2 regions of the Pseudoalteromonas agarivorans genome follow, and region 1 is predicted to be linked to the other one. Evidence: predicted binding sites of a transcription regulator. Region 1 holds the regulator's gene; the other holds the start of a gene.
The links. The regulator NrdR, encoded in region 1, represses ribonucleotide reductase genes. The targets are predictions, from matches to a motif close to AAACACNANATNTNGTGTTT.
Positions count from the first base shown of each region.

Region 1 (16,579 bases):
GCTTGATTTCTTCTGAGGCTAAAATAAAGTCAGCATCTAATTTAACTGCCATATCTTCTTTAGGAATATCGGCGTTTTCTTCTTTTAAAGTTTCTGAGTAGCTTAAACGCTTGATAGAGCCATCGTTTTGCAGCATAAACTTCAGGCGTTCTTGCCAATCAAGTGCAAGTTTGGTCACGCGTTTACCATTTTCTAGGTGCGATTTAACTTCATCACACGATAAATCATGACCTTTTAATTTAACCTGCGCGCCACTGTCATCGGCTTCTTCTAGCTCAGCATCAAAACCTATAGCAAAGTTTTCTGGGGTGCTGAAGTTAGTTAACCAATCAGTTAAAAATACATCTAGGTCGTAGTTTGCAAAAGCAGGTACTACCGGTAATGTGCCCAGAGACTTACGCAGCAATGCAAGTAGCTCTTCTGCTTTATTAAAACTGCCGCTGTTTACTACAACCCAGCCGTTTTCTTGGTCAATAAAAGCAAACTGTAGGCTCGATTTTTTAAACGCTTGAGGTAATAAGGTAGTTAAAATGTTTTCTTTTAACTCGTCTTTTTCTTTCTTTTTAACAGGACGGTTTTCTTCCGCCTCTATTTGATCTACTTTTTCGGCAACCATTTCATTAACAACAGATGCAGGCAGCACTTTTTCTTCACGTTTGGCACACACTAAAATGCTTTTTTGTGAAAAATGCGCCAGCGAGTCACCATGCTTACCAAATGCTTTTGTCCAACCAAATGTAGAAAGGTCTTGAGAGCCACAAGGGCGAAATACATCTTGTTCTAACGCTTTTTCAAACTCTTCTTGAGTGTACGAAACATCTTGCTTAAAGCGATAACAAATCAGGTTACTAAACCACATAAGGTAACTTTTCCATCTTTTAAATTTGCTCAATCATAGCAATAAAATGGGGTTCTCGAAATGGCTGATTTTAAGCAAAGCCGTTATTGATTAAATAATGGCTTTGGCATGTTTTTAGGAAACTCAATATGGTAATGAAGCCCTTTGCCAGGCTCACTGCTTGCCTCTATTGAGCCGCTCAGTGTTTGCTTAACTAAGTTAAAGGTTATGTGTGTGCCTAACCCACTGCCGCCTTGGTCGCGTTTTGTAGTAAAAAATGGGTCAAACAATTTGGCTAATTGCTCTTTCGTTACGCCATTACCGTTATCGGTGTAGTCAATAATAAGGAGTGTGTCATCGGCGTTAATATTTATATCAATATTGCCCTGCGCAATATTATCAAAACCATGAATAATTGAGTTCATAATTAAGTTGGTAAAAATTTGGCTAATTGCCCCTGCAGGCAGATTAAGAACTAAATCATCCGGACACTGTAAATTTATGGTGTGCTTGGTTTTTTTAAGTTTAGGGTGGAGCGATAAAATTACTTCGTTTAAATAATCTTTAAAGTTAATTGTTCTTACAGCTTCACTGGCTTGGTCTACCGCTATTTGTTTAAAGCTGGCAATAAGCTCAGAGGCTCTATCAAGGTTGGTTGTAAGCAAGGTCGTGCTTTGCTTGGCTTCGTTTATAAACTCTTCTAATGCTTTGGGCGATAAGGTTTTTTCTTTGTAGGCATTTTCTAACGTGTTTAAACGCTCTTGTAAAAAAGATATAGCAGTTACACCAATCCCAATAGGTGTATTTATGTCGTGTGTAATACCGGCGACTAATCCGCCTAGTGCAGCCATTTTTTCGGTGCCTACTAAGCGCTCTTGAGCAAGGCTTAGCTCGTCTAGGTAGCGTTCAAGCTCTTTTTGTTTAGTTAATAATTCTTCTTCGGTATGTCTGCGTAAATCAACTTCTTCGGTTAGTACCAGCTTTTGTTTTTCTAGTTCGTACTTTTGCTGTTGTAAATCCATCATAGCTTGGCTTAAGTTTGACGTTTTACGGGCAACATCTTGTTCAAGCTGTATATTGTGCTGGTCGAGCTTTTCGTTACTAACAATCAACTCACGTTGGGTATGCTCAAGCTCTTTTCTGTATTGAACTACTTTATCTATTAAGTTATTAAAAGACTGCTCCATAACGTTTAGCTCGTTATGCTCTTCGGTCTCAATGTCTATGTGTTGACCTTCTAAGTCATCAAGCTCTAAGTTTTCTATTTGATCGGTTAACTCGTTTAAAGGGTCGGTGAGCAGCTTTCTAAATGCCATTAAAAACAGAATGATCAAAAAGGTGGTTTTGATCATGGCGTTACCAATTAAAAAGTAAATAGATACCATTATTCGGCTAAATACCACATCGCGGCTAGAGAACAAGGTCACATCACCTACTTGAGTAGCGCGTCCCGAAAATTCAAAAATTAGGGGAAAGGTATAACCAAAGAGACCCGATTTGGTGTCCTCTATAATGACTTCCTCTTGTACGAGTTGTTGGTTATAAAGTTTGTGTATATCCAAAGAGCGCCCCAGCTGCGAAATAATTTCACCGCTGTCGTCGCGCACTATAATGCCCTCCACCATAGGTATAGCAAGTAAGCCTTCTGCGGTTGTAATTGTTTGCTTTGTATTTAGTTCCCAAATTGCGCGTGTTAAGCTTCGGCTAAAGGTTTTTTGTAGCGTACTTAGCTCATCACGAATGTAGTCTTTAGTATTTACAAATTCTGCAAGCACCTGTCCACATGTCACCACAAAGGTAAGCAAAAAATACACTGATAAAACATTAGTTAACAATTTCTTAGAAAGGCTTTTTTGTAACATATGGGATTTACTCATCCGGTGTAATTATATCTAAGTTGCAATTTCTAACTTAAAAGTTAGTCAATAAAACCTTAAAAATAAATAAAAAATTTATATTTTAAAGAGATAGCCCAGCTATTGAGTCGTTTTGTTTTAATAATAGTGCATTAAACTGATTTAAATTAATTTTAATGGCTACTGAGATTTCAAAAACGATGATTTTTAATAGGCAGCTAAGGCAATTATTAATAATGTTTGACGTTTTATTGTAAGGTTACAGTATTACATTATGCGAACAAGCAAAGTGTTAGAGTTTTAGGAACGTGTTAGAATAGCAAAAACCAACGGACGGCTCGTTTTTATAATTTTTAGAAGGTTATTTTAGTAGTTAACATGATGAAATTTTCTATATTAGTGTGTGATGACTCCACTGTTGCACGCAAACAAGTTGTGCGTTGTTTAAATGAGTGCGTGAGTGCCGACATTCAACAAGCCGCAAACGGGGCCGATGCGTTGGCGCTTTTACGCTTGCAGCAATTTGATCTTTTGTGTTTAGACTTAACCATGCCAGAAGTTGACGGCGTACAAGTGCTGGAGCGCATTAAGGCAGAAAAAATAGAGTGTTTTGTACTAGTGATCTCCGCTGATATACAACAACAAATGAAGCAAAAAGTCGCGCAGCTTGGTGCTATCGACTTTATAAATAAACCTATTAATAAATCGGCTTTAAGTGAAGTTTTGCATAAATTTGGCATTCATTAGGTTTTTTCATGTTCAAAAAGGCTGTTTTATCTTTTAATTTGGGGTTGACAGCATAGCCTTTGTTAAGGCAGTCTTAGCTCTATGAAAACAAATAATCGCGCACTGACCATTATTATTACAACCACCATTCTTACTGGATAGTGGCATAGGTCGGTGCAACAAATTTAAAGGCCTGTGTTCACTAAGAACACAGGCCTTTTTTCGTTTTATGGGATGAGGAACATAAATAATGCGCGTTTTAAAATTTGGAGGCTCTTCGCTTGCCGACTTTGCCTGTTTGCAACAAGTAGCTTTGCTGGTAAAAGCACAGTTAAAAGATGAAATGTTACTGGTACTTTCTGCACCCGGAGGTATGACTGATTCATTAGTTGCGCTGGCCAGTGCCGCTGAGCAAGGTCAAGATTTTTCTCAGCAATGGCAATCTTTACTAAGCCGATGCGAGACATTAAAAGCAGAAGTAGAAAAAAGCAGTGGCGAAGTAACAAACTGGCCAGATTTTAATGAGCTTAAAAATAAGCTAGATGGTGTGGCGCTTATTAAGTGTTGCCCAGATCAAATTCGTGCTTTTGTAATTAGTTTTGGTGAGCGTGTTAGCGTATCGCTAATGCAAAGTTTATTAAGCTCGCACAATGCACAATACCTTGAAGCAACGCGTTGTGTTGCCTCTACTGGTGGCTACATTGATGCTGAGGCCGACTTAGTAACGAGTAAAGCACGCTTTCAAGCAGTACTTAAAGAAAACCCAGCCACCATTTACATTATGCCAGGCTTTACAGCAAGCAACGAGCAAGGCGAACTTACTACACTTGGTCGTAATGGCTCTGATTACTCGGCAGCTATTGCAGCGGCGTGTTTAGATGCTGAAATTTGCCAAATTTGGACTGATGTTGATGGTGTGTACAGTGCTGATCCGCGCTACATCAAAAAAGCAACTAAAGTTGATTTCTTATCTTATAAAGAAGCGATGGAGCTTTCTTACTTTGGCGCTAAAGTACTTCATCCTAAAACCATTCTACCGTGCGCGAAAGCGGGCGTACCGTGCGAAATTAAAAATACCCATAACCCAGATGCTCAGGGGTCATTAATTGGTAACGACTATTCATCTGATGAGCCAGTAAAAGCGCTTTCTAGCTTGCAAGACTTAGCAATGCTTACCGTGTCAGGCCCTGGCATGAAAGGTAAAGTGGGCATGGCCTCTAAGGTGTTTAATGCTCTTGCGCACGATAACGTATCGATAGTATTAATTACTCAATCATCGTGTGAATTTAGCATTAGCTTTTGTGTGCACGAAAGCGATTTAGCGCTCGCGCTAGAAGCCTTGCAAAGTGCATTTGAACTTGAATTACAAGCAGGCTTAATTGAGCCGGTACAAGTACAACGTAACCTTGCCATTGTCACTTTAGTGGGCGATAACATGCGCGCACACAAAGGTTTAGCAGCACAGTTTTTTGCTTCTCTTGCACAGGCCCAAGTAAACATTGTAGCCATTGCACAGGATTCTACAGAAAGTGCTATTTCGGCGGTTATTGATGGCGAGCTGTGTAACGATGCAGTGAAAATATGCCATGAAAACTTTTTTACGCACGTCCCTTCAATTGACGTATTTTTACTTGGCTGTGGCTTAGTAGGCCAAGAGCTTATTTCTCAGTTAGAGCGCCAGCAAGCGTGGCTTGAAAAACGTAATATTAAGTTAAACCTATATGGCGTTGCCAATTCTCGTCAATTGCATTTAGACAGCGAAGGTATTGCATTTGATGACTGGCAGCAAAAGCTTACAGCATCAGAGCAAGCGTTTGATTTAAATTTAGTTGAGCAGTTTGTAAAACAAAATCACTTAGTAAACCCCGTGCTTGTAGATTGTACGTCTTCTGATGCGCTAGCAGCTCAGTATGTGGATTTTTTAAATGCGGGCTTCCATGTGGTTGCCGCTAATAAAAAAGCAACAACCAGCTCGTATGATTATTACCAAGACTTAATTGCAGCAACACAAAAAAATAATCGCAAGTTTTTATACGAAACAAACGTAGGTGCAGGCTTACCGGTAATCGATAACCTACAGTCGTTATTTGGTGCAGGTGATGAGTTACTTGAGTTTAGCGGTATTTTATCAGGCTCACTGTCGTACATGTTTGGTGCACTAGAAGATGGTTTATCACTTTCTGAGGCAACCATTAAAGCAAAAGAAAGCGGTTTTACAGAGCCAGACCCACGTGATGATTTATCGGGTACCGATGTAGCACGTAAATTACTTATTATTGCTCGCGAAGCCGGCATGAAATTAGAGCTTAGCGATATTGAAGTTGAGTCGGTATTACCACAAGGTTTTGCACAAGGCGACAGCGTAAATGAATTTATGGCTAAACTGCCAAGTTTAGACGCTGAGTTTAACGACCGTATTCAAAGTGCGGCAGCAGAGGGCAAGGTACTGCGTTATGTAGGTACAATTAAAGAAGGTCACTGTAAAGTAGGTATTGAAGCGGTCGATTCATCGCATGCATTAAATGTAATTCGTGATGGTGAAAACGCATTAGCTATTTTAAGCCAATATTATCAACCACGCCCGTTTGTAATTCGTGGCTACGGTGCAGGCTCTGCGGTAACCGCTGCAGGCGTATTTGCCGACGTATTAAAAACATTATCGCGCTAGGAGAGCATTATGATAGAAGTATATGCTCCGGCGTCTATAGGTAATTTTGCAGTGGGCTTTGATGCACTTGGTGCAGCGCTTGCGCCTATTGATGGCAGCTTATTAGGTGATGTAGCCGTAGTAAGCGCCGCAGCAAGTGATGAGTTTGTTTGCTCTGGCGAATATGCGCATAAGTTACCAAGCGATGCGAGCGAAAACCTAGCATATCAATGTTTAGTGCATTTTAGAGCGCACGTTGCGCCAGATATGCCAAGTGTAAAATTAGAGCTTAAAAAGAATTTACCAATTGGCTCAGGGCTAGGTTCGAGTGCGTGCTCGGTGGTAGCAACCTTTGCTGCGCTTGATAAGTTTGCTCAAACCAATTTAAGCCAAGTTGAGCTGATTGAATTAATGGCTGATTTTGAAGCGATAGTCAGTGGCGGGCGTCATTATGACAATATCACCCCGTGTTATTTAGGGGGCTTACAGCTTACAGGCGATTTAATTCCTGATAAGTCAATTGCGCTACCAGTTGATGAAAACTGGTACTACGTAGCGGCGTTTCCTGGGTTTTCGCTTAATACCGCAAAGGCACGCTCGGTATTACCTAAAGAGCTAAGTATGCACGCAGGGGTTGAGTTTGCACAGCGTTTATCGGCATTTAGCAGTTTGTTATTAACGCAGCGTTTTGATGATGCACTGAGCATTATGCAAGACGATATAGCAGAGCCTTACCGAGCGCCATTAATAACAGGGTTTAGCGAAGCGAAAGCAAATTTGCCAGCGCTTGGTGCAGAAATTGTCAGTATTTCAGGTGCAGGCCCTACGTTATTTACAGTGTGTAAAACATTAGAAGCTGCTGAAAAATGTGCGCGGTGGTTAGCGCAAAACTATATAAATGAGCAGGGCTTTTGCCACATTTGTAAATTAGATAACGACGGCACGCGTCAATTAACAGTTTTATAGGATAGGCATTTATGCAATTACATAATTTAAAAGAAGATTCTCAAAAGGTGTCGTTTGTTGAAGCGGTAAAAACAGGGCTTGGGCGTAATCAGGGGGTATTTTTCCCTGAAAGCTTAGCGCCACTCGCCGATGTAGATGCGTTATTAGATATGGACTTTGTTACCCGCAGTAGCAAAATTTTATCGCACCTTATTGGCGATGAATTACCCGCTGATACCGTTGCTCAAATGGTTAAAAATGCGTTTAACTTCCCCGTAAAATTGGTAGAAGTTGAAGACAATAACTATTGTTTAGAGCTTTTTCATGGCCCTACGCTTGCGTTTAAAGACTTTGGCGGGCGCTTTATGGCTGAGTGTTTAGCACAGTTTAATCAAGGCGAAAAAGTCACGATTTTAACGGCAACCTCAGGCGATACTGGCGCTGCTGTTGCACATGCGTTTTACAACAAGCCAAACATAGATGTGGTTATTCTATACCCTAAAGGCAAAATTTCGCTTGCTCAGCAAAAGCTATTTACTACGCTTGGGAACAACATTCATTGTTACGCGGTTGATGGCAGTTTTGATGATTGCCAAGAGCTGGTTAAAAAGTCGTTTTTAGATGACGAAGTTAAATCTACACTTGGCCTTAATTCAGCTAACTCAATCAACATTAGCCGCCTAGTGGCACAAGTATGTTATTACTTTGAAGCCATTGCTCAGCTACCAAAAGAAAAGCGTGCTACAGCGCATATTTCAGTCCCTAGTGGTAACTTTGGTAATGTATGTGCCGCCATGATTGGTGCTGTAATTGGTTTGCCGGTGGGTAAACTAAGCGCGACTACAAATCAAAACGACACCGTGCCACGTTACATGCTTGATAAAAATTGGGCGCCAAATGCCACACTTGAGTCGCTTTCAAATGCGATGGATGTAAGCAAGCCAAATAACTGGCCACGTGTGCAAACAATGTTAGATAATAACTGGTTTAGCTACGATAATTTTTACTCAACCAGCGTGAGCGAAGAAAATACGCAAGCAGTGATGAAAAATATTCAACAAACTGGTTATGTTGCAGAGCCGCATACCGCCATTGCGTACCAAGGTCTTGTAGAGAATAAAGCACCCGGCGCAGCAGGTATCTTTTTAGCAACTGCTCACCCTGCTAAGTTTAAAGAAAGCGTAGAAGAGATTCTAAATATTGAACTTGATATGCCAAAACCACTTAGCGACGCACTTGCTAAACCTTGTTTAGCAAGCGACATTAACCCTGATTATGAAGCGTTACGCACTGAAATACTCGCTAAGTTAGGCTAACTAACTTAGCGTTAAAAAAGCGGCTTTGGCCGCTTTTTTTGTATTTTGAACGCGCTAAATAAAGTATTTATCATTAACTAATTAAATGTAAAAAATAAAAGTCATTTAAATTATTAATGCATTTATAAAAAAATATCATCTTAAAAACGCTGTGAAATAGATTCAATCCCTGTTTAAATATCCTCAACTTAAGAGCGTAGGCAAAGAGTCGTTTAAAGCGTACAATAAAGCCTCTAAAAAACACCATACACGTTGCCCTAGGAGACCCCAATGTTAGAACGTAGCATGAATATTTCGGATTTTGATCCAGAGTTATTTGACGCGATAAACAAAGAAACTGCTCGCCAAGAAGAGCACATTGAATTAATCGCATCAGAAAACTACTGTAGCCCACGCGTACTAGAAGCACAGGGTTCACAGCTTACAAACAAATACGCAGAAGGTTACCCGGGCAAACGTTACTATGGCGGTTGTGAGCACGTAGACGTTGTTGAACAACTTGCAATTGATCGTGCTAACGAGCTATTTGGTTCTGACTATGCAAACGTTCAGCCACATGCGGGTTCTCAAGCAAATGCAGCTGTTTTCTTAGCATTATTAGAAGCGGGCGACACTGTACTTGGTATGAGCTTAGCTCATGGTGGTCACTTAACGCACGGTTCACACGTAAGCTTCTCAGGTAAGCTATACAATGCAATCCAGTACGGGCTAGACGAAGCAACTGGCGAAATTGACTACGCACAGGTAGAAGCGCTAGCACTTGAGCACAAACCAAAAATGATTATTGGTGGTTTTTCTGCGTACTCAGGTATTGTTGATTGGGCTAAATTCCGTGAGATTGCTGATAAAGTAGGTGCTTACTTATTCGTTGATATGGCTCACGTTGCTGGTTTAATTGCGGCGGGTGTTTACCCAAGCCCAGTACCTCACGCGCATGTTGTAACAACAACAACACACAAAACATTAGCAGGCCCTCGTGGTGGTTTAATTATTTCTGCTTGTGGCGACGAAGCAATTTACAAAAAGCTTAACAGCGCTGTGTTCCCAGGTGGCCAAGGTGGTCCTTTATGTCACATTATTGCTGCAAAAGCAGTGGCATTTAAAGAAGCTCTACAACCAGAATTTAAAACATACCAAGCACAAGTAGTTAAAAATGCTCAAGCTATGGTTGCTGTTATGCAAGAGCGCGGTTACAAAATCGTATCTGATAAAACAGAAAACCACTTATTCTTACTTGATTTAATCGATAAAGATATCACAGGTAAAGATGCAGACGCAGCGCTTGGCAATGCAAACATTACTGTGAACAAAAACTCTGTACCAAACGATCCTCGCTCACCGTTTGTTACTTCTGGTTTACGTATTGGTTCACCTGCAATTACACGTCGTGGCTTTAAAGAAGCTGAATCGAAAGAACTTGCTGGCTGGATTTGTGACGTATTAGACAACATCAATGATGAGTCAGTACAAGCGCAAGTTAAAGAAAAAGTTAAAGCAATTTGTGCAAAACTACCTGTATACGCTTAATTGCATAAGCAGCAGTAATTTAGATCACAACAAGGGGCCTGTTTACCTTTCGAGGTTTAATTTGCAGTAGTATGTTTGGTTTTTAGGCAAGGCAGAGTCTATGTAGTGTGGTTACTCCACACAAATAGGCGATAACGCAGCATAAATGCCAAACACGCACTGCCCTCGGGTTCGTCCTAGGGGCGATTTACTCTTTGTTGCTCGGTTTTTACTTAGCCCACTAGGTTACAAACCTCGCGCCGCGATCAAATCACCCCTAGATAGAACAAATTTAATCCTGAAAGGCCAACAGGCCCTATTTTTTTGCTAAGATAAAAGGCCGCTAAATAGCGGCCTTTTTTGTTTTAAAACGGAAGTACCGAGTTATGCATTGCCCATTTTGTACCGCAAAAGATACTAAAGTTATTGATTCTCGCCTAGTCGGCGGAGGCCACCAAGTTCGCCGTCGTCGAGAATGTAACGAGTGTCACGAGCGATTTACTACCTTTGAAGGCGCCGAGTTAGTTATGCCACGTGTAATTAAACAAGATGGCAGCCGAGAACCCTTTAATGAAGATAAACTACTCAATGGCCTTAATCGCGCCCTAGAAAAACGCCCTGTTAGTACAGAGCAAGTGGATGAAGTGGTTAATATTATTAAATCGCAGTTGCGTGCTACCGGCGAGCGAGAAATATCAAGTCACCTTGTGGGTGAGTGCATAATGGAGGCGCTTAAAAAACTGGATAAAGTAGCCTATGTGCGGTTTGCCTCTGTGTATCGCTCGTTTGAAGATATACGCGAATTTGGTGAAGAAATTGCCCGTTTAGGGGAGTAATAATGCAAAACCAAATAACCTTTACTGCGCAAGATGAAATGTACATGGCACGTGCCATCGAGCTTGCAAAGAAAGGGCGATTTACAACCACCCCCAATCCTAATGTAGGGTGTGTTTTAGTTAAAGATAACCACATAATTGGTGAAGGGTTTCATCAATTAGCTGGGCAGGGGCATGCTGAGGTTAATGCTCTTGCTGTAGCAGGTGAAAACGCAAAAGGCGCGACTGCGTATGTTACGCTTGAACCGTGTAGCCATTACGGACGCACTCCCCCGTGCGCAGAGGGTTTAAAAGCCGCAGGTGTAGTAAAAGTTATTGCAGCTATGGTCGACACCAACCCACAAGTAGCAGGTAAAGGGCTAAAAATACTTAGCGATGCCGGTATTGAGGTTGCATTTGGGCTTTTAGAGCAGCAAGCGCGCGCACTTAATTTAGGTTTTTTTAAGCGTATGGAGCAGGGACTTCCGTATGTTACGTGTAAAATGGCGGCCAGCATTGATGGTAAAACCGCGCTTAAAAATGGCCAAAGTAAGTGGATCACCGGCAGCGCTGCGCGACAAGATGTACAATTACACCGAGCACAAAGCTGCGCTATTTTAACGGGCGCCGATACGGTTATTACCGATGATGCTAAGCTCAATGTGAGGTTAAGCGAGTTGCCACAGGCTTTGCCTACCGATTTACCCCTACGCCAACCGGTGCGTGTTATAATTGACTCACAAAATAGGCTTACACCAGAGCTGGCAGTATTTAATATTGAAAGTGAAATAATAATTTTCACTACCAAGGTTGATAAATCAACGCAGTGGCCGCATTTTGTAAGGCATATAGAAGTGCCTCAGCAAAATAACAAAGTTAATTTAACGTCTGTTTTAGCGCACCTTGCTAAGCTGCAATTTAATCATGTTTATTTAGAAGCGGGTGCTACACTTGCCGGTAAAATGACAGAGCTTAATTTAATAGACGAATATATATTTTATCTAGCGCCTAAACTAATGGGGTGCGATGCAAAAAGCTTAGTTAATTTTGCACCGCTAACAGATATGCAAAACACCGTTAATTTGACGTTTAAAGAGTGTGTGAAAATAGGCGATGATTTACGTATAACCGCCACAAAACACATTCCAACCACTTAATTAAAAGAGTAGGGCTATGTTTACTGGAATAATAGAAGCCACAGGCAAAATTGCGCTATTACAAAAAAAACAAGGCGATTTAGCCATTCGCATTCAAAGCGCTAATCTTGATATGAGCGATGTAAAGCTTGGCGATAGCATTGCCACTAATGGCGTATGTTTAACGGTAGTTGATAAGCACATTGATGGCTTTAGTGCCGACTTATCAAACGAAACTATCAGCCTAACTGGGTTTGCAAATTATAATATTGGCCAAACAGTTAACCTTGAAAAAGCCATGCAGCCGGTTTCACGTTTAGGCGGACATTTAGTGTCAGGTCATGTTGATGGCATTGCAACCATTACAGCCATCACTAGTAATGCGCGCGCTACAGAATATTGGCTAAGCACCGATGAAAACTTAATGAAGTACATTCCTTACAAAGGGTCTGTATGTATAGATGGTATAAGCCTGACAGTAAACGCTGTACAAGATAATAAATTTAAATTAACCATAGTGCCGCACACAAGCGAGCAAACCACCATTGCTGATTTTAAAGTGGGCACACGCGTTAATTTAGAAGTCGACCAAATTGCACGTTATTTAGAGCGCCTTATTAAAGGGGCTGAGCAGCCGACTGGCTCAGATATTTCAATGAGCTTACTAGCTAAAGCTGGTTTTGTTAAATAACGACACTGATAACTTACACGAGCAAATTTATGAATTTACACAGCGCACAAGAAATCATCGACGACATTAAAGCCGGTAAAATGGTTATTTTAATGGATGACGAAGACAGAGAAAACGAAGGTGATTTAATCATTGCAGCAGAGCACATTAGCGCCGAAGCAATTAACTTTATGGCCACTCATGGCCGTGGCTTAATTTGTTTAACTATGACGCAAGAGCGTTGTGAGCAACTTGATTTACCGTTAATGGTTAAAAACAATGGCGCAGCGTTTTCTACTAACTTTACTATGTCGATTGAAGCTGCCAAAGGCGTAACAACGGGTATATCTGCAGCCGATAGAGCGCGTACAGTTCAAGCGGCAATTGCAAAAGGCGCCGTACCAAGCGATATCGTACAGCCTGGACATATTTTTCCTATTATGGCACAGCCAGGTGGCGTGTTAACGCGCGCAGGCCACACCGAAGCTGGGTGTGATTTGGCACGTTTAGCCGGCCTTGAAGCCTCATCAGTTATTGTAGAAATCCTCAATGCCGATGGCACTATGGCGCGCCGCCCTGATTTAGAAGTATTTGCTAAAGAGCATGGTATTAAAATTGGCACAATTGCAGATTTAATTGAATACCGAAACCTTAACGAAACCACCATAGAGCAGGTGGCTAAGTGTAAATTACCTACTGAGCACGGTGAGTTTGATTTAGTAACCTACAAAGATACGATTGACGGCCAACTGCACTACGTATTGCTAAAAGGCGAAATTAAAGAGCAAGAACCAACGCTTGTGCGCGTGCACTTACAAAGTACCTTTAACGACATTTTGCTTTCAGACAGAAGTGCGGACCGTAGTTGGGGGCTTTCTGATGCAATGGCTTACATTGCAGAAAATAACGGTGCACTGGTTATTTTAGGTAAACAAGAAAGCACCGAAGAGCTAGAGGCCACAGTAAAAGCATTTGCTGCTGCCGATGCTGGCGAAAATGTTACGCCGCGTAAATTTAAAGGTACATCGCGTACCGTTGGTGTGGGCTCGCAAATACTGGCTGATTTAGGTATTAAGCAAATGCGCTTAATGAGTCGCCCTAAAAAGTACCATGCACTTTCGGGCTTTCATTTAGAAGTGGTTGATTACGTTGAGCCACAATAAGGGCTCAGCTTTTAACTAGTCTATTTTTTTATTTTTATGGTATGATGCGCAGCAATTTTTGCGCAATCGCAACCGCTTGAACATATTTTTAGGGTTATCAAATGAAAATTATTGAAGGTAATAAGTACGCTCCAGGCAAAAAATTCGCTATTGTTATTTCTCGTTTTAACGATTTTATTGGTAGCAGCCTACTAGAAGGTGCTGTTGATGAGCTAAAGCGTACTGGTGGCGTAGCCGATGATGACATTACCGTTGTGTATGTACCCGGTGCAGTAGAGTTACCTTTAGCGGCAAAACGCATTGCGGCAAAAAAAGAGTATGATGCAATCATCGCATTAGGCGTAGTGATCAGAGGTGGTACACCACACTTTGACCTCGTTGCTGGCGAATCTAACAAAGGCCTTGCAAATGTATCGCTTGAGTATGATATCCCGGTTGCATTTGGCGTATTAACCACAGAAAGCATTGAACAAGCAATTGAACGCGCTGGTACCAAAATGGGTAACAAAGGCGGCGAAGCGGCATTAGGCGCGCTTGAAATGGTTAATGTGTTAGATAAAATTTAAGTTTAAGGAATTTTTGTGAAACCAGCAGCAAGACGTAAAGCACGTATCTTAGCACTTCAAGCCGTTTATTCTTGGCAATTAAGTGGCAATTTAATTGCCGATATCGAACAACAAATGTTGATCGAAAACGACGTGACTAAAATTGATGTTGAATACTTTAAAGATTTAGCGCGTGGCGTTGCCGTTAATTATAAGCAACTAGATGAAGCTGTATCTCCGCATTTAACACGTCCATTTGATGATTTAGATATGGTAGAGCGTGCAATTTTACGTTTAAGCGCGTATGAGCTTAAATTCCGTGAAGATGTGCCATACAAAGTAGCAATCAATGAAGGCATTGAGCTTGCTAAAATATTTGGCGCTGAAGACAGCCATAAATTTGTAAACGGTGTACTTGATAAAGCTGTTAAGCATTTACGCAAGTAATACTAACCTTGCTAAAGCGCTCTGCTAAAGAGCTTAGCTTTAACAGTTAGTACACGTTAAAAAGGAGAGCCGGCATAGGTCGGCTTTTTTGTGTATGAAGGAATTTGAATTAATAAACCGCTACTTTAAAGGTCGTGGTATAACTCGTCGTGATGTAAGCCTAGGAATAGGGGACGACTGTGCATTAGTTACCGTTCCGCAAAACTGCCAACTTGCAGTAACAACTGATACGCTTGTATCAGGTGTTCATTTTTTTGATGACATTTCCCCCCGAGCATTAGGACACCGAGCACTGGCCGTAAATCTAAGTGATTTAGCAGCCATGGGGGCTGAGCCTACTTGGGTGTCGGTGGCATTAACCCTACCAAATATTAACCAGCAGTGGATTGAAGAATTTACTGAGGGAATGCACGAAATTGCTGAGTACTTTAATGTACAAATAATTGGTGGCGATACTACGCAGGGCCCTTTAACAGTTACTATATGCGCTAAAGGCACTGTGCCAGAGGGCAAAGCTTTACGCCGTGCAGGTGCTAAAGTGGGCGACTGGGTATGTGTAACCGGCACGCTAGGTGATGCAGGCTTGGCTATTGAATCTCGCAAGCGTGGCCTAAGTATTGAGCCTGAGCACTTAAAGTACATAAATAGCCGCTTTGATTACCCCACTCCACGGGTGGCTGCAGGGCAAGTATTACGTGGCCTTGCTTCATCAGCTATTGATGTGTCTGATGGCCTTATGGCGGATTTAAGCCACATACTTGATATGTCACAAGTCAGCGCCAGTATAAATATTGAAAACATCCCAACCTCAGACGCTATGCGTTCAAGCCTGAGCTTTGAGGCGCAATTGCCGTATATTTTAGGCTATGGCGATGACTACGAATTACTTTTTACTGTCTCTGAAGATAATAAAAGCATGTTGGAGCTTAAATTACGTCAATACGGCGTAGAAGCAACGTGCATAGGGCAAATAAAAAGTGGCGAAGGGCACATTGAGCTTTTACACCACGGTGAAAAATTTAATTTTGAGCAACAGGGCTTTGAGCACTTTGCCAAGGAGCAGGTTTGACTAGCAAAAAACAGTTTAATTTAAAGCGCCCGCACCAGTTATTTGGCCTAGGGTTTGGCACTGGCCTTGCGCCTGTTGCGCCAGGCACCTTTGGTACATTTGCTGCTTTACCATTTATTTTTATGACCATGTATTTTCCGCTATGGCTACAAATCGTGTTTGCCGTGGTTATTAGTATTTTTGGTATTTGGGCGTGTGGCAAAACCGCCGATGATTTAGGTGTGCACGACCACCCAGCTATAGTGTGGGATGAAGTTGCGGGTTATTACATCACGATGATTAGCGCAGCGCTTAGTTGGCAAACCTTACTTGTAGGCTTTTTATTATTTAGATTTTTTGATATTGCCAAACCAGGCCCGATCAAAACGCTCGATAAGCGAATGGACGGCGGCGTGGGTATAATGGCCGATGATGTACTTGCCGGTATTTTTTCGCTTATTTGTTTGCAAGCGTTAATAAAAGCAGGTTTACTACCCTTTTAATTTTTGTGTTTTATTTGTTTAACTAGGTGGCAGCGAAATGATGCGATTTTTACTGGTATGTGTACTTATGTTGTGTGCCATGCCAAGTTGGGCTTCTATTACTGATTACGTTGTTAAGCAATGGAATATCAAAGATGGCTTGCCCTCACAATCGCTCAAAAGTGTTGTGCAAGATCAGCAAGGCTATATGTGGGTCGGAACGCAATTTGGTCTTAGTCGCTTTGACGGCACAACTTTCACTAATTACAACACACAAAATAGTCCTTTTTTGCCAAGCAATGGTATTAATAAACTGCTCATAGATAGTAATGGCTATCTGTGGGTGGGCACTAAAAGTGGCTTGGTGGTCATAAACCCGCAAACGCTTGCCGCACAAGAATTTAATATTAAAGGCCCAGTTAGAGACATATTAGAAGAT
Region 1 covers NZ_JANIGJ010000006.1:15,483-32,061, reverse strand. The annotation lists gene rdgC (recombination-associated protein RdgC) at 1-859, opposite strand, end outside; gene NQT65_RS11680 (ATP-binding protein) at 943-2,700, opposite strand; gene NQT65_RS11675 (response regulator) at 3,073-3,441, shown strand; gene thrA (bifunctional aspartate kinase/homoserine dehydrogenase I) at 3,671-6,088, shown strand; gene thrB (homoserine kinase) at 6,098-7,033, shown strand; gene thrC (threonine synthase) at 7,045-8,328, shown strand; gene glyA (serine hydroxymethyltransferase) at 8,599-9,855, shown strand; gene nrdR (transcriptional regulator NrdR) at 10,221-10,670, shown strand; gene ribD (bifunctional diaminohydroxyphosphoribosylaminopyrimidine deaminase/5-amino-6-(5-phosphoribosylamino)uracil reductase RibD) at 10,673-11,806, shown strand; gene NQT65_RS11640 (riboflavin synthase) at 11,823-12,476, shown strand; gene ribBA (bifunctional 3,4-dihydroxy-2-butanone-4-phosphate synthase/GTP cyclohydrolase II) at 12,506-13,618, shown strand; gene ribH (6,7-dimethyl-8-ribityllumazine synthase) at 13,720-14,184, shown strand; gene nusB (transcription antitermination factor NusB) at 14,200-14,610, shown strand; gene thiL (thiamine-phosphate kinase) at 14,705-15,679, shown strand; gene NQT65_RS11615 (phosphatidylglycerophosphatase A family protein) at 15,676-16,161, shown strand; gene NQT65_RS11610 (ligand-binding sensor domain-containing diguanylate cyclase) at 16,199-16,579, shown strand, end outside.

Region 2 (16,579 bases), on a different contig from region 1:
GTTATTAAAAATAACCTCTAATACCAAAGCGGAAGTTTCTACCAGGTAGTGGGGCTTTATCTTTTATAAACGAGCTGTGAACAAAGCCAAGTTCGTCTGTAATGTTATCTACATTTAAGTATAACTGCGTATCTATAGCGCCTAAACTTAACTGATAATTAGCTTGAGCATCAACAATTGTGTAGCCATCGGTTTTAGTTTCATAGGCGCTAATATTATCTTGCTCAAAGTAGTGCGTACCTGTGAGTGTTAGTTGTAAATCGCCTACATTGTATTGTAATTCAGATCCTAATTTATTTGCTGGTATGCGCGGCAAGTTACCTTCGTCGTCTTTTAGCTTAGCGCGTGTTGAATCACCAAATACTTTAACCATGGCACTAGGGTCAATTTGATAGTGTACATCAAATTCTACACCGTAGAGTTCAGCATCTTTGCTGGCAAATTGATATACGGCAACCGCATCATCATGAGCGCCAATTGCAGACTCTAAACCATCTCCTTCGTCGTAAACTAATCCAGTGTTTTGTTGATAATAAAAGTTTTTAATATCGTTATAGAAAAAGTTAACTGTGTAACCAAAGTCACCGCTAAAACGTCTAAAGCTAAAATCTAAATTGGTCGATTTTTCTTGTTTAATGTCTTCTGGCTCAAAGTGAATCTCGTTATCTTCAATATGATAGCCAAGGCCTAACTCGTAAGTACCTGTAGCAATGTGTAATCCGTTTGATAAAAGCTCAGCAGAAAGGGGCGCACGCTCAGAGTGAGATAAGCTAAGTGCTACGCTTTGCCCTGGTGTGTATTGCCAAATAGCACCGGCAGAGGCGCTTACATTAGTAAAGCTTTCGCTGTATGCAATGCTTTCTTCTTCGCCTTCGTCATGATCTTCTTCTTCATCGTGATCATGTGCGTGCTCGCTGTCGGTAATTGTGCTTGTTATTTCGTAATCTTCAATACGCGCACCAAGCTCGAGTGTAACATCACCAAATTCACGTTCTTCAAGTAGGTATAACGCATGTGTAGTGGTTACACTTGCAGGAGTAAATGCTTCTTCGCCAATTGCGTCGTAGTCCGATTCGCTATAATGATAGCCCATCATACCGTGCCACTGCGCTAACTTGTGCTCTACATTTAAGCGTGCTTCGGTTGTTTCATTTTTAAAGGTGGTGCCAATTTCACCGTCTTCAATTTCACTGTGTTTGTAATCAGTGTAGCCAACACGAAGGTTAATATTTTCAATCCAGTTATTATCAAGCGCATAGCTTATAAGACCTTGCCAACGATCTTGCTCTAGATGTGCATAAACAGACTCTTCTTCCTCTTCATCTGCGTGCTCATCGTGTTCTTCTTCGGTTTCACCTTCATGGTCATGATCATGATGCTCATGTCCAGGAATACCGTAATCGGTTTCAATGCTACCGTAAGAAAAGCCAACCGTTAAATGATCGCCCACATAACTCGTACCCACATTAAATGTGTCGCTATCAATAAAAGTGTTTTCTACAGAGTTATGAGTTTCAACATCACCATCTTCATCTGTAATGTTAAATGTAGGCGTTTCATAGTCATCACCGCTGCGTTTAGTCCCATCAAAATGAAAGTTAAATCCGTCATTTCCTGTTTCTAGTTTTGCAGCCACGGTATTTGAGTTAGAAACCGTGTCATGGCTGTATTCAGCAGCACCGGTTAAATCATCTAAATTGCTCGTTGGAATACGGTTATCAACCACATTTACCACACCACCAATTGCACCTGAGCCATAAAGTAGGGTGCTTGGACCGCGCAATACTTCAATTTGTTCAGCTGCTAAGCTGTCACTTGATGTTGCATGGTCAGGGCCAATGCGTGATGCATCGCTGGCATCTAAACCGTTTTGGGTAATTTTAACGCGAGGGCCATCTAAACCACGGATAATAGGGCTTGATGACACCGGACCAAAGTAACTGGCATTAACACCTGGTAAGCCCTTTAGTGTTTCGCCAAGGGTCGCTTTTGATTTGTTTTTAAGCTCATCACCTGATAAAACGCTTACCGGCGAAATCATTTCTAAGCTATTTTTATGCAGTGCAGAGGCATATACAACAACGGTTTCTACCGAGGTAGGGGTAAGCGAAACCGTTACATTGTTTGAGTTTTCATTTACCGCAATACGCGAGTCTATAAAGTTGTCTTTACTTACATGCAATTGACTTTGAGAGTCTACATCAATAGAAAACTCGCCCTGTGCGTTGGTTCTTACACCTTGGTCTTTACCATGTACGTGTACAGCTGCGTTTTCAATAGGTTGGTTTTTATCGTCTGTTATTTTACCGGTAACGGTAGCAGCAAGTGCTGAATGGGAACATAAAACAGAAAAAACTGCAGAGGAAATTAATGTTAACTTTGTCATTGTCTTAAAGGTTCGCGGTTACTATTTTGTGATATAATATAACACCGCGTTTTTGACTTATCAACAATGTTATACTATAGCTTAATGTTTTTCGATGAATAAACACGCAAATAAGATAAGCTGATTAAGAGCGGCTATCAAGCATAATTATATTAAGCTTATGTTGTGCTCTAGTTTGGTTTTTTACATCGATAGGTTCTATCATTTCGCATTCATCACGTATCATTTCTGACACTAGGCTTGGATAATGGCGGCAATCTTCTGGCCTATCTAGGTAAATGCTACAGGTATACATTGTTTTATGGGAGGGCTCTTTTTTGGGCGCTATTTCTAAAAAGGGGCAAGTGGAGAGTCGCATTTGCGTTTTTGGATCAAACCAAATTTCATCATCTTTAACATATTGATAAATCTCTGGGTTAAACAGTGCCCACATTTCAATTTCTTGTACGGTTGCACTTAAATCGCCCCCACCGTATTTAATACAGCATTTACCGCATTGGTTGCACTCTTTCATTTGTAGCCAGTATATTAGGTGTCCATTAGTTTCTCAGTGTATCACTGTAACTAACGTGGATTACTTTTTTATATATAATTTTAAAACCACACTTTTAATTCCAACCCGCTATCTATTAATAATGTATTATTACACCTAAATAATTAGCCGTTCTAATAAGATTAGGGCGCCTCTAAATAGTTAGTTTAGTGACCAGTTAAGGATAGTTCCTGATGATGAACACCAAAGTATATAAAGCAGTACATGATTTAGCAGAGCAACTGATGGAAGCTGCAAATAGAAACGACCGTAAAAGGTTTGAATTATTATTTTCTAGGCTCAAAGCTATTTGTGAAGAAAACGAGAATACTTCAAAAGATCACCCTGTACAGTGGGAAACCTTAGCTGACTTTACCGAAGAACTTGAAGAGGCAATTACCACATACGAAAAAGCGCTACAAAAGTCGGTTGCAATCAATAATAAAGATCATATGTCGTCGGTTGCTTATTCAATGGCAACTCTACAAATAGAGCTTGGACAAAAAAACGAAGCGATTAAAAGCCTAAAAAATGCCAAGCTAAGCGCTAATAAAATTGAAGATAAAGCGCTTAAAGCTGAAATTCATGATTTACTTGAGTCACTGACTGAAGAAGAAGGTTAATTAAACCTAGTTAGTCGCGATTTTAATGAGGTTTGGAATATGGATATGTTAACCGCAATCGAGCAATGGATTGATAAGGTAAATCATAAATATAAATACAAACGGGTGTGCTGCACTCAATTTACAGCACAGTTTGCAGGTTTTTACCCAACTGAATTTTTGGAAAATGCCTTTTATGTTGTAATCGATGAAATACCCAAGCCCGATTTTGCTGCTTTACGTGCCATGGGGCTGGGTGATTTTATTGATATGAAAGTCAGCGGCACAACTTATAAAAATACTTACTACTTGTTGCCGACAAGTGTTGATAACTTGCGCGTACATTTTCATGAATTAGTGCATGTATTGCAGTGGCAAAATCTTGGTGCTTTAGCCTTTATAGAGCGCTATATGAATGAAATTAAGCACTTTGGTTATCACAATGCACCGCTTGAAATTATGGCTTATTCGCTCGATACTCACTTTATAAATTCAGGCGAGGAAATAAATGTGCCTGAGTATGTACTGGATGCATTATAAATTTTTTTACAAGGAACAGAATATGGCTAATGTATGGTTATATTTTAGTGTATTAGCTAATTCATTTGAAGAAGACATAACTGCTGCATTAATACAGCGAACAACACACCAAGTTACGTATGATGGGAGTTATCGTTCAATAAGTTACCCAGGAGGTGACGTGCCAAGTAATATTGGGGTGTGTACCGATGTGATAATTCGTGCTTATCGCCAGTTAGGTATAGATTTACAACAGTTAGTACACGAAGACATGCGTGACAATTTTACTCTGTACCCCTCAAAGCGTATTTGGGGACTGACCAAACCCGATAAAAATATAGACCACCGCAGAGTGCCTAACTTACAAACCTACTTTAAAAGACAGGGTCGTGCGTTAGTATTATCTGATAGCCCTGAAGAGTATAAAACAGGTGATATAGTGACTTGGATGTTACCGGGTAACCTGCCACATATAGGGATGGTAGTTAATGAGCGTTCAGTACAAACTGGCAATCCATTAATTGTACATAACATTGGCCGCGGGGCAGAAAAAACCGATATGCTTTTTGATTATAAAATCACGGGGCACTACCGGTTTGAACCACAGCATTTGAATAAAACGCAGTAAATTTATTTTAAATTAATACTTATATTACCGTTTGGCTTACAGCAGCACAGCAGTATTTCTCCCTCGCGTACAAACGCTAAAGGCTCTTCGTTATAGTGCACTTGGCCTGAGACTAACGTGGCTCTGCACGCGCCACAATAGCCTTCGCGGCATTGATACGCTACGTCTATTTTTTGGTTTTCTAAGCAGTGTAAAACAGAAGGGCAGCCAGTGCTAAATTCTATACACTGGCTGTTATCTGCAAGCGTTATACTTGCAGTGGGTTTGTCACTCATTATAAATCAAAGTCACCAAATTCTGAGGCATCTACTTGTGAGTCAATTTGACCTACAAGGTATGAGCTAATTTCAGCTTCTTGCGGTGCAACTTGCACATTGTCAGACACAAGCCATGAGTTGATCCATGGAATTGGGTTACTGTTGTTTTCAAATTGCGCAGGCAGGCCAATGGCGGTCATACGTGCGTTGGTAATGTATTCAACATACTGACATAAAATGTGTTTGTTTAAACCAATCATAGAGCCATCTTTGAATAAGTACTCTGCCCATTCTTTTTCTTGCTCTGCGGCTTCAACAAACATTTTAATGGCTTCTTCACGGCACTGCGCGGCAACAATCGCCATTTCTGGGTCGTCTTTACCATCTTGCATAATGTTTAAAATATGCTGCGTACCCGACAGGTGAAGTGCTTCATCACGTGCTATTAGCTTGATGATTTTAGCGTTACCTTCCATTAATTCACGCTCAGCAAAGGCAAACGAACATGCAAAGCTGACATAAAAACGAATGGCTTCAAGAATATTTACCGACATCATGGCAAGGTAAAGTTTCTTTTTAAGATCAAATAAGCTAATTACAACGGTTTGACCGTTAATTTCGTGCTTGCCTTCGCCATACAGGTTGTAAAGCGACACACCATTGATTAAATCATCGTAGTAGGTGGTTACCGCATCAGCACGTTCGCTAATTTTTTCGTTACTAACTATGTCATCAAAAATAAGTTCTGGTGACTGTGTAACGTTACGAATAATGTGGGTGTAAGAGCGACTGTGAATAGTTTCACTAAATGCCCATGTTTCTATCCATGTTTCTAGCTCAGGAATAGACACAATAGGGAGTAGGGCAACGTTTGGCGAGCGGCCTTGTACACTATCAAGCAGCGTTTGATATTTTAAGTTACTTAAAAATATGTGCTTTTCGTGCTCTGGTAATGCTTGAAAGTCTAAACGGTCTTTACTTACGTCTACTTCTTCTGGACGCCAAAAAAACGAAAGTTGCTTTTCAATCAATTTTTCAAAAATAGGGTATTTTTGTTGATCGTAACGCGAAACGTTAACGGTTTGGCCAAAAAACATTGGCTCTTGCATTTGATCATTATGGTTACGACTAAAAGTAGTATAAGACATGTCTATCACTCAAAAAACTATCACTAAAACTATCAGGACAAAGCGGGCAAAGAGCCCGCTTTAAGTTTAACTATTAAATTTTACACGCGCCGCCTGCACAATCATCATCTTCCACTTCTGGAGTGTCGTCTTGTGCATCTGATGCGCCATCGCGGGTGTTATGGTAGTAAAGTGTTTTAACACCAAGCTTGTATGCACCTAGTAAGTCTTTTAATAAGACTTTCATAGGTACTTTACCGCCTTCGTATTTGTTTGGATCATAATTAGTATTGGCCGAAATAGTTTGGTCAATAAACTTTTGCATTATGCCCACTAACTGTAAGTAACCATCGTTTGATGGAATATCCCACAGTAGCTCGTAGTTATCTTTTAAGCGTTCGTACTCAGGAACTACTTGTTTTAAAATACCGTCTTTACTTGCTTTAACGCTAATGTGACCACGTGGTGGCTCAATACCGTTAGTTGCGTTAGAGATTTGCGACGATGTTTCTGAAGGCATTAATGCGCTAAGTGTTGAGTTACGCATGCCGTGCTCTTTAATGCTGGCACGTAACGAATCCCAATCTAAGTGCAGTGGCTCATCACAAATTTTATCTAAGTCACGTTTGTACGTATCAGTTGGCATAATACCTTGAGAGTACGTTGTTTCGTTAAACTTAGGACACGCGCCACGCTCTTTAGCCAGCTCGTTTGATGCCTTCATTAAGTAGTATTGAATTGCTTCAAACGTTTTGTGAGTCAGTGCATTAGCACTGCCATCTGAGTAACGCTTACCATTTTTAGCAAGGTAGTAAGCGTAGTTAATTACGCCTATACCTAACGTACGACGACCCATAGTTGCATTTTTAGCCGCCGGTACAGGGTAGTCTTGGAAATCAAGTAAGTTATCAAGTGCGCGTACTGCAAGTTCAGCAAGCTCTTCAAGCTCATCAAGTGACTCTATTGCACCTAAGTTAAACGCAGAAAGTGTACAAAGCGCAATTTCGCCTTCTTCGTCATTTACGTTGTTAAGTGGCTTAGTTGGCAATGCAATTTCTAAACATAAGTTAGATTGGCGAATTGGCGCAACTTTAGAAATAAATGGGCTGTGTGTATTACAGTGATCCACATTTTGTAAATAAATACGACCTGTACTTGCACGCTCTTGTGCAAACATAGAGAAAAGCTCAATGGCTTTAATACGTTTTTTACGAATAGACTCGTCTTGTTCGTATTTTACGTAAAGTGCGTCAAACTCAGCTTGGTCTTCAAAAAATGCATCGTAAAGGCCAGGCACATCTGATGGGCTAAATAATGTAATGTAGTCATCTTTAATTAAACGAGAGTACATTAGTTTATTAAACTGTACGCCGTAATCAAGGTGACGAACGCGGTTGTCATCTACACCACGGTTATTTTTAAGTACAAGTAGGTTCTCTACTTCTAGATGCCAAAGCGGGTAGAACAAAGTTGCAGCGCCGCCGCGTACACCACCTTGCGAACAACTTTTAACAGCTGTTTGAAAGTGCTTATAAAAAGGAATACAACCTGTGTGGTACGCTTCGCCGTTACGAATATGGCTACCTAAAGCACGAATTCGACCAGCATTAATACCAATACCTGCGCGTTGTGATACGTATTTAACGATTGCAGACGATGTAGCGTTAATTGAATCAAGGCTGTCGCCACATTCAATTAATACACACGAGCTAAACTGGCGAGTAGGCGTACGGACACCTGACATAATTGGCGTTGGTAGAGATATTTTAAATAACGATACTGCGTCGTAAAAACGTTTGATGTAATCAGTACGTGTTTCGCGCGGGTAGTCAGAGAATAAACTCGCAGCCACTAAGATATATAAAAACTGAGCGCTTTCGTAAATTTCACCCGTTACGCGGTTTTGTACTAGGTATTTACCTTCAAGCTGCTTTACTGCTGCGTAGCTAAAGTTAAGATCGCGCGAATGATCAAGATAAGCATCTAGCTCATCAAGCTCTTGCTCTGTGTAATCAACGAGTAAATGAGCGTCGTAGCGTTTGTCTTCAACCATTTTTGTAACATGGTCAAATAAACGTGGTGGCTCAAACTGGCCATACGCTTTTTTACGTAAGTGGAATACAGCTAAGCGGGCAGCTAAGTACTGGTAGTCAGGCGACTCTTTTGAAATTTGATCGGCTGCTGCTTTAATGATGGTTTCGTGAATGTCTTTTGTACGAATACCGTCGTAAAATTGAATGTGTGACTTTAATTCAACCTGTGAAACCGATACGTTGTTTAAACCTTCGGCGGCCCATTCAATAACGCGATGGATCTTATCAAGATCTAAAGGCTCTTTACGCCCGTCACGCTTGCTTACAGATAACTGTTGGTTCATAGCTTTGCCTGTATTCCTTGGGAATTGTGTATTTTGACCAATGCTTTATACCTCGCCAAAGCAAGGTACGTATTCATTTATTATAAGTTTCACCGTATTGGCGAATTTAATTGAATAACATTTGGCCACAATATCTGGTGTTGTTCAATTTAGAGATCACAAGATAGTGTGGTCTGAGCTGATTTGCAAGGGACATAATTGCCCCTATTTGTGGATAACTTTGGGATAACGTATTTGTGTTAGTAGTCACTCACCTTCGAACAATCATTTAAGTTGAAATAGCTAAAAATCAACTAATGATCTGCTAAATTTATGCATTTTGAAAATAAATTTCGACTGCTTTTTTTATCATCAAGCTTTGCATAAAAACTAACACAATCACAATATATAGTGCTTAAAAATTTACATGGCACTATATATGGTTAAAAGCATCAATAGGGGTGTGCCAGTTAAAATCGGCTTCCCAGCCCTTGGCCTCATCAATACTTGGTATATAGCCCCAAAGCGCTGTTGCTGTGTGCATACCTGCGGCTTTACCTGCTTCTATATCACGTTGAGCATCACCTATGTATAAGCAACGTTTAGGATCTACGTTCATCAGTTTTGTACAGTGTAGTAAGGGTAAAGGTGATGGTTTAGCCTCGGTGAGGGTATCGCCACTGATCACAACGTGTGCATTTTTTAAAGCGGGTATAGCAGCCACTAATGGATCGGTTAAAAACCCTGGCTTATTAGTCATTATTCCCCATTTTATACCTTGGTTATCAAGGGCTATGAGTAATGATTCTATGCCTTCAAAGCAGCGGGTGTGTGTCGCTAGGTTTTGGCTGTAGTGGCTGACTAATTGTTTTATACGTTCAGTTTGTGGTTGCGATGCCCATTGCGCTTTAAAGCCAAGTTCAAGTAGTGCGCCGGCGCCATTAGACGCTACTTTTCTATAAGCTTCAGGCGTAACTTGCGTAACACCTTCACTTTTAAGTACAGCATTTAAAGCAGCACCTAAATCGTCTGCTGTATCAAGCAAGGTGCCATCTAAATCAAATAAGAAAGCGTCGTACTCAAAAGGAGTTAAGGGGGTATGAGAGCTAGCCATTATGCTAACTTCTCAAAATGAAGAATGTAATTAACACTCACATCTGTATTTAATGAATACTGCTTAGAAAGCGGGTTGTAGCCCAGGCCAGCACTGGCACGTACTTTTAAACCGGCTTGTTCAGCCCATGCAATAAGTTGTGCAGGTTTGATAAATTTGTTGTGATCGTGTGTGCCCTCAGGCACCATTTTTAACAGCTTTTCAGCACCTACAATAGCAAACAAGTAAGCTTTAGGCGTTTTATTTAGGGTTGAGAAAAACACATCAGCCCCTGGCTTGGCAAGCTCTGCGACTGCATGAATAATAGAAGCAGGGTCAGGTACGTGCTCTAGCATTTCCATACAGGTTATTACATCAAAGCGAGCAGGGTGCTGGGTTGCAAATTCTTCTGCAGGTACTTTTATATAGTCAACATTTACACCGGTTTCTAGGCTATGAAGCTTTGCTACGGTGAGTGGCTCTTGCCCCATGTCTATACCGGTTACGTGTGCGCCCATGCGTGCCATGCTTTCGCTAAGAATGCCGCCACCACAGCCTACATCGAGTGTTTCTTTATCAAATAAGCCTTGGGTTTTGTTAGCCACAAAGTCTAATCGTAATGGGTTAATTTCGTGAAGAGGTTTAAACTCTCCGTCTTGGTCCCACCATCGCTCTGCAATGGCTTCAAATTTTGCTATTTCTGCGTTATCTACATTTTGATGTTCGGTCATAAAATACTTCCTCGTCAATCTGAGGCCATTATATAGGGCTAAATTGATAAATCGCAAAGTTTTGCGCCTGTAAATTTAAATTAATTGTGATAGCATGGTCGCTTAGAAATAATAACAAATACTCTTGGCGCCTAATACCGGGTTGCTAAGAGCTGATACTGAAGGAATGTGATATCAAATGACTGATCTCGCCAATGAAATTCTGCCAGTCAATATTGAAGACGAGTTAAAAAACTCCTACCTTGATTACGCAATGAGCGTAATTGTAGGACGTGCATTACCAGACGTACGTGATGGTTTAAAACCTGTTCACCGCCGCGTTTTGTTTGCAATGAACGAGCTTAGTAATGACTGGAATAAGCCTTACAAAAAATCGGCCCGTGTGGTCGGTGACGTAATCGGTAAATACCATCCACACGGCGACAGTGCAGTTTATGACACCATCGTGCGTATGGCACAGCCATTCTCACTACGTTATATGCTTGTAGATGGCCAAGGTAACTTCGGTTCGGTTGATGGTGATTCAGCAGCGGCAATGCGTTATACAGAAGTACGTATGGCAAAAATGTCGCATGAGTTATTAGCTGATCTTGAAAAAGAAACGGTTGATTTCGTTCCTAACTACGACGGTACCGAACAAATTCCTGACGTTTTACCAACCAAAGTGCCTAACTTACTTGTTAACGGTTCTTCAGGTATTGCGGTAGGTATGGCAACAAACATTCCACCACATAACTTAACTGAAGTGGTTAATGGTTGTTTAGCGCTTATTCAAAACCCTGATTTAACGATTCATGAATTAATGGATTACATTCCGGGTCCTGATTTCCCAACGGCTGCCATTATTAATGGTAAAAAAGGCATTGAAGATGCTTATTTAACCGGCCGTGGTAAAGTGTACATGCGTGCACGCGCCGACATCGAAACCGATGAAAAAACAGGCCGCGAAACCATTATCGTGCACGAAATTCCTTATCAGGTTAACAAAGCACGCTTAATTGAAAAAATAGCTGAGCTTGTTAAAGATAAAAAAATTGAAGGTATTAGCGCACTACGTGATGAATCAGATAAAGACGGTATGCGTATCGTTATTGAGATCAAACGTGGTGATGTAGGTGAAGTTATCCTCAACAACTTATATTCACAAACTCAGTTACAAACTGTGTTTGGTATGAATATGGTTGCATTAATTAACAACCAACCTAAGTGTTTCAACTTAAAAGAAATGCTTGAAGAGTTTGTTATTCACCGCCGTGAAGTGGTTACACGCCGTACCGTATTTGATTTACGTAAAGCGCGCGACCGTGCTCATACCCTTGAAGGTTTAGCAATTGCGCTTGCCAACATCGACCCAATTATTGAGCTTATTCGTAAATCGCCAACCCCAGCTGAGGCTAAAGTAGCCTTAACAGCTCGCCCATGGGATTTAGGTAACGTACAAGCTATGCTTGAAAAAGCAGGCGAAGACAACGTAGCACGCCCAGATTGGCTGGCAAGTGAGCTGGGTATTCGCGATGGTCAGTACTATATTTCTGAGCAGCAAGCACAAGCAATTCTTGATTTACGTTTACACAAACTAACCGGTCTTGAGCATGAAAAAATCTTAGCAGAGTACCAATCGCTGTTAGATTTAATTGCTGAGCTACTACACATTTTAGGTAGCCCTGAGCGTTTAATGGAAGTTATTCGTGATGAGCTAGTTGAAATTAAAGAGCAATATGGTGATGAGCGTCGTACAGAAATTAACGCGGCAGCGCACGATATTAGCCTTGAAGATTTAATTAACGAAGAAGATGTTGTTGTGACCCTGTCGCACGAAGGTTACGTTAAGTATCAGGCATTGTCTGATTACGAAGCGCAGCGCCGTGGTGGTAAAGGTAAGTCAGCAACGAAGATGAAAGATGAAGATTTCATCGAGCGTCTTTTAGTGGCTAATACCCACGATACCATTTTATGTTTCTCTACTGCGGGTCGTTTGTACTGGCTTAAAGTATACCAGTTACCACTGGCTAGTCGCGCCGCTCGCGGTAAGCCGATTGTTAACTTACTACCACTTGAAGATGATGAACGCATTACTGCTATCTTACCTGTACGCGAGTACGAAGAAGATAAATACATTTTCATGGCAACTGCATTTGGTACTGTGAAGAAAACACCACTAACGGCATACAGCCGTCAACGTGCAAGCGGTATTATTGCGGTAAACCTTAACGAAGGCGATAGCCTAATTGGGGTTGATATTACCGACGGTAGCAACGAAATTATGTTGTTTACTGATGCAGGTAAAGTGGTACGCTTTAAAGAAGCGGAAGAGTCTGCTGTTGTTGATGAAAACGGCAACCCGGTACTTGACGAAGAAGGCAACCCTGAAATTCGTTTCAAAGGTGTTCGCCCTATGGGTCGTACTGCTACCGGTGTTCGTGGTATTAAGATGGCCGACGACCAACGCGTAGTGTCGTTAATTGTGCCTAAGTCTGACGGTGCTATTTTAACTGTGACTGAAAATGGTTACGGTAAACGTACTCAACTTGAAGATTACCCATCTAAGAGCCGTGCAACACAAGGTGTTGTATCTATTAAGGTGAGTGAGCGTAATGGCGCAGTAGTTGGGGCTGTACAAGTTGACGACAACGACGAAATAATGATTATTTCAAACCGTGGTACGCTAGTACGTACCCGCGTTAATGAAGTATCGACGGTTGGACGTAACACCCAAGGTGTTATTTTGATCAGAACTATTGACGAAGAGCAAGTAGTTGGTTTACAACGTATCGAAGAGATTGAAGTTACAGACAGTGACTTAGTTGATATTGAAGACGTTGAAACGGTTGATACAGTAAATGAAGAAGCAACGGATGATAATCCACCTTCTGAATAACTGAAATTGAAAAAGCGGCTAAGGCCGCTTTTTTTAATCATGTTGAAAAAAATTAATAATCCTTTTTTGTTTATCAAAAGAGTTTAAATTACTGGAATGAGGCAAAGGTAATGAGTAAATATAATTTTTGTGCGGGGCCAGCTATGCTTCCACAAGCTGTTATGCAAAAAGCACAAAAAGAATTTTTAGACTGGCAAGACTTAGGCGTATCTGTGATGGAAATAAGCCATCGTAGTAAAGATTTTTTAGCGCTTACTGCAAAATGCGAAGCCAGCCTTCGTCGTTTAATGAACATTAGCGATGAATTTGAAGTGTTATTTATGCACGGTGGTGGCCGCGGTCAATTTAGTGCTGTGCCTTTAAATTTACATCAAAATGGTAAAACAGCGGTTTACTGCGAGAACGGCGTTTGGTCTAAAAGTGCCACTGACGAAGCTAATAAATTTACTCAAACCCACTCAATCAACGTTAGAAATGACGCAAACGGGCTGTTTTCTATAAAAGAAGTGGCGCAGTGGGAGTTACCTGCAGATGCATCTTACATTCACTACTGCCCAAATGAAACGGTAGACGGATTAGAGATTTTTGATGTGCCTAGTCACCCAACAGCGCCTATTATTGCTGATATGTCATCGACTATTTTGTCGCGCGAAATTGACGTAAATAAATTTGATTTAATTTATGCTGGTGCACAAAAAAATATAGGTCCATCAGGTATAGCTATTGTTATTGTTCGCAAAACATTACTTGAGCGTGACGGTTTAGCTAAACCTGGCATTTTAGATTACGCACTTGAAGCAAAACAAGGCAGCATGTTTAATACACCGCCTACTTTTGCATGGTATTTAGCGGCCGAAGTATTTGAATGGCTAGAGCAAAACGGTGGCGTTAAGGCAATGGAAGCACAAAATATTGCTAAAGCTAAGCTGCTTTATGACTTTATTGATGAATCGCCTTTTTATACTAATAAAGTAGCGACGCATTGTCGTTCGCGTATGAATGTACCGTTTTGGCTAAACGATGAAAGTTTAAACGAAAAGTTTGTAACGCAATCTAAAGAAGCCGGCTTACTTGCCCTAGAAGGACACAGAATTGTAGGCGGTATGCGCGCAAGTATTTATAACGCAATGCCACTTGCAGGTGTGCAAGCCTTGGTTGACTTTATGGCGGCATTTGCACAGGAGCACAGCTAATGGAACAACTTCGTTTAGAGCCTATTTCTCGTGTAAATGGCAGTGTTACCTTACCAGGGTCTAAAAGCCTATCAAACCGTATTTTATTATTAGCAGCGCTGGCTCAAGGGACTACCGTTGTAGAAAACCTGTTAGATAGCGATGATATTCGCCATATGTTGGGTGCATTAAAACTACTAGGTGTTAACGTAACGCTTAATGATGATCGCACTGTGGCAACCGTAGAAGGGGTTGGCGGTGTATTTAAAACCCCAAGTGAACCTTTATTTTTAGGCAATGCAGGTACTGCTTATCGTCCTTTAACCGCGGTACTCGCAGCTGTAGCTGGGGAGTATGAGCTTATAGGTGAGCCGCGAATGGAAGAGCGCCCTATAGGGCACTTGGTCGATGCGCTACAAGCACTCGGCGGCGATATTACCTACACAAAGCATAAAGACTACCCACCACTAAAAATAATTGGTGGGCAAATTAAAGGCGGTACTGTTGAAATTGATGGCAGTATTTCTAGCCAATTTTTAACAGCATTGCTAATGGCTGCCCCTTTATTTAGTGGTGATACGCAAATTACCATTAAGGGTACTTTGGTATCTAAGCCTTACATTGATATAACGTTAGATGTAATGGCGCGTTTTGGGGTGACTGTTGAGCACAGCGACTATACAACATTTAAAGTTAAAGGCGGCCAACAATACCAATCACTAGAGCGTATTATGGTGGAGGGTGATGCATCATCAGCGTCTTACTTTGTTGCGGCAGCGGCTATTGCCGGTGGCGAAATTGAAATTAAAGGCGTGGGCGCTAAATCAGTTCAAGGTGATATTGGTTTTGCTAAAGTGATGGAACAAGTTGGCGCTGAAATAAAATGGTATGACGAGCGTTTAGTTGTTCGTAAAGGTGAATTAAAAGGTGTAGATATTGACGCTAACGCTATCCCTGATGCGGCAATGACACTTGCTACGGTTGCTTTATTTGCTAAAGGGCCTACGGCTATTCGCAATATTTATAACTGGCGTGTAAAAGAAACCGACCGTTTATATGCTATGGCAACTGAACTTCGTAAAGTGGGTGCCGAGGTTGTAGAGGGTGAAGATTTTATCGAAATTACACCACCTAGTGCATTCAATGATGTGGCTATAGATACGTATGACGATCACCGTATAGCGATGTGTTTTGCAATGGTTGCCGTAGGCGGAAAGCCTATTACAATCAACGATCCTAAGTGTACATATAAAACTTTTCCAACCTTTTTCAAGGTTTTAGCATCAGTGAGTGAGTAGGCTTTTTATAAATAATTATAAAAAGTTACACACTAAAGCGGATCTATTTGCAGAAGTGACGTATAATATCGCGGTTTTATTTAGGTGTGCATTGCAGGAGGTTTTAAATGCAGGCGTTATTAATGCCCGTAATCACCGTTGATGGCCCAAGTGGTTCAGGTAAAGGAACTGTTTGTCGCTTGTTAGCCGACAAATTGGGGTGGGATGTATTGGATAGCGGCGCAATTTACCGTGTATTATCCCTTGCCGCACTTCATCACCAAATAGCATTAGACAACGAAGAAGCGCTTGTCCCGCTTGCTGCAAACTTAGATGTGCAGTTTTTGGTTGATAGCCAAACTAATGCTGGAAAAGTTATTTTAGAAGGCGAAGATGTAACCTCGACAATTCGTAATGAAGAGGTTGGGGCAGCTGCTTCAAAAGTGGCTGCATTACCGCGTGTACGTGAAGCGTTACTTCGACGCCAGCGTGCGTTTAAAACCGAACGGGGCTTAATTGCTGATGGCCGAGATATGGGCACCGTGGTTTTTCAAGACGCACCATTAAAAATATATTTAACCGCTAGTGCACAAGAACGCGCGCGCAGACGTTATGTTGAGTTGAATGAGCGCGGCCTTGATGTTACACTAAGTGGTCTATTACAGGACATTCAAGCTCGTGATGAGCGCGATATGAATCGCACCGTTGCGCCGCTTGTTCCTGCTGATGATGCAATTGAAATAGACACAAGCGAGCTTAATGCTCAGCAAGTGTTTGATAAAGTTATAACTTTAGTAGATATTGCTATCTCACAAGGCAAGCTTCCTAAACGAAGCTAAACACATTTTATGCACCAGCAGGACGCCAGTGCTATTTTAACAACCCCATGCAGCATGGTTGCTTATTGGTATTAATATATGAGACGTATATTCGTATGTCAGAAAATTTTGCGCAGTTATTTGAAGAAAGCTTAAAGGGTTTTGAAGCAGAGCAAGGCTCTATTGTTAAAGGTACAGTAATC
Region 2 covers NZ_JANIGJ010000001.1:649,432-666,010, reverse strand. The annotation lists gene NQT65_RS02945 (TonB-dependent receptor) at 5-2,386, opposite strand; gene NQT65_RS02940 (YkgJ family cysteine cluster protein) at 2,511-2,900, opposite strand; gene NQT65_RS02935 (tetratricopeptide repeat protein) at 3,113-3,541, shown strand; gene NQT65_RS02930 (hypothetical protein) at 3,581-4,060, shown strand; gene NQT65_RS02925 (DUF1287 domain-containing protein) at 4,083-4,667, shown strand; gene yfaE (class I ribonucleotide reductase maintenance protein YfaE) at 4,670-4,942, opposite strand; gene nrdB (class Ia ribonucleoside-diphosphate reductase subunit beta) at 4,942-6,072, opposite strand; gene nrdA (class 1a ribonucleoside-diphosphate reductase subunit alpha) at 6,146-8,428, opposite strand; gene NQT65_RS02905 (HAD family hydrolase) at 8,841-9,521, opposite strand; gene ubiG (bifunctional 2-polyprenyl-6-hydroxyphenol methylase/3-demethylubiquinol 3-O-methyltransferase UbiG) at 9,521-10,231, opposite strand; gene gyrA (DNA topoisomerase (ATP-hydrolyzing) subunit A) at 10,410-13,109, shown strand; gene serC (3-phosphoserine/phosphohydroxythreonine transaminase) at 13,220-14,302, shown strand; gene aroA (3-phosphoshikimate 1-carboxyvinyltransferase) at 14,302-15,579, shown strand; gene cmk ((d)CMP kinase) at 15,687-16,397, shown strand; gene rpsA (30S ribosomal protein S1) at 16,493-16,579, shown strand, end outside.
Region 2: a site for NrdR is predicted at 8,552-8,571, ahead of nrdA (class 1a ribonucleoside-diphosphate reductase subunit alpha). Genes of this name have one in related genera too.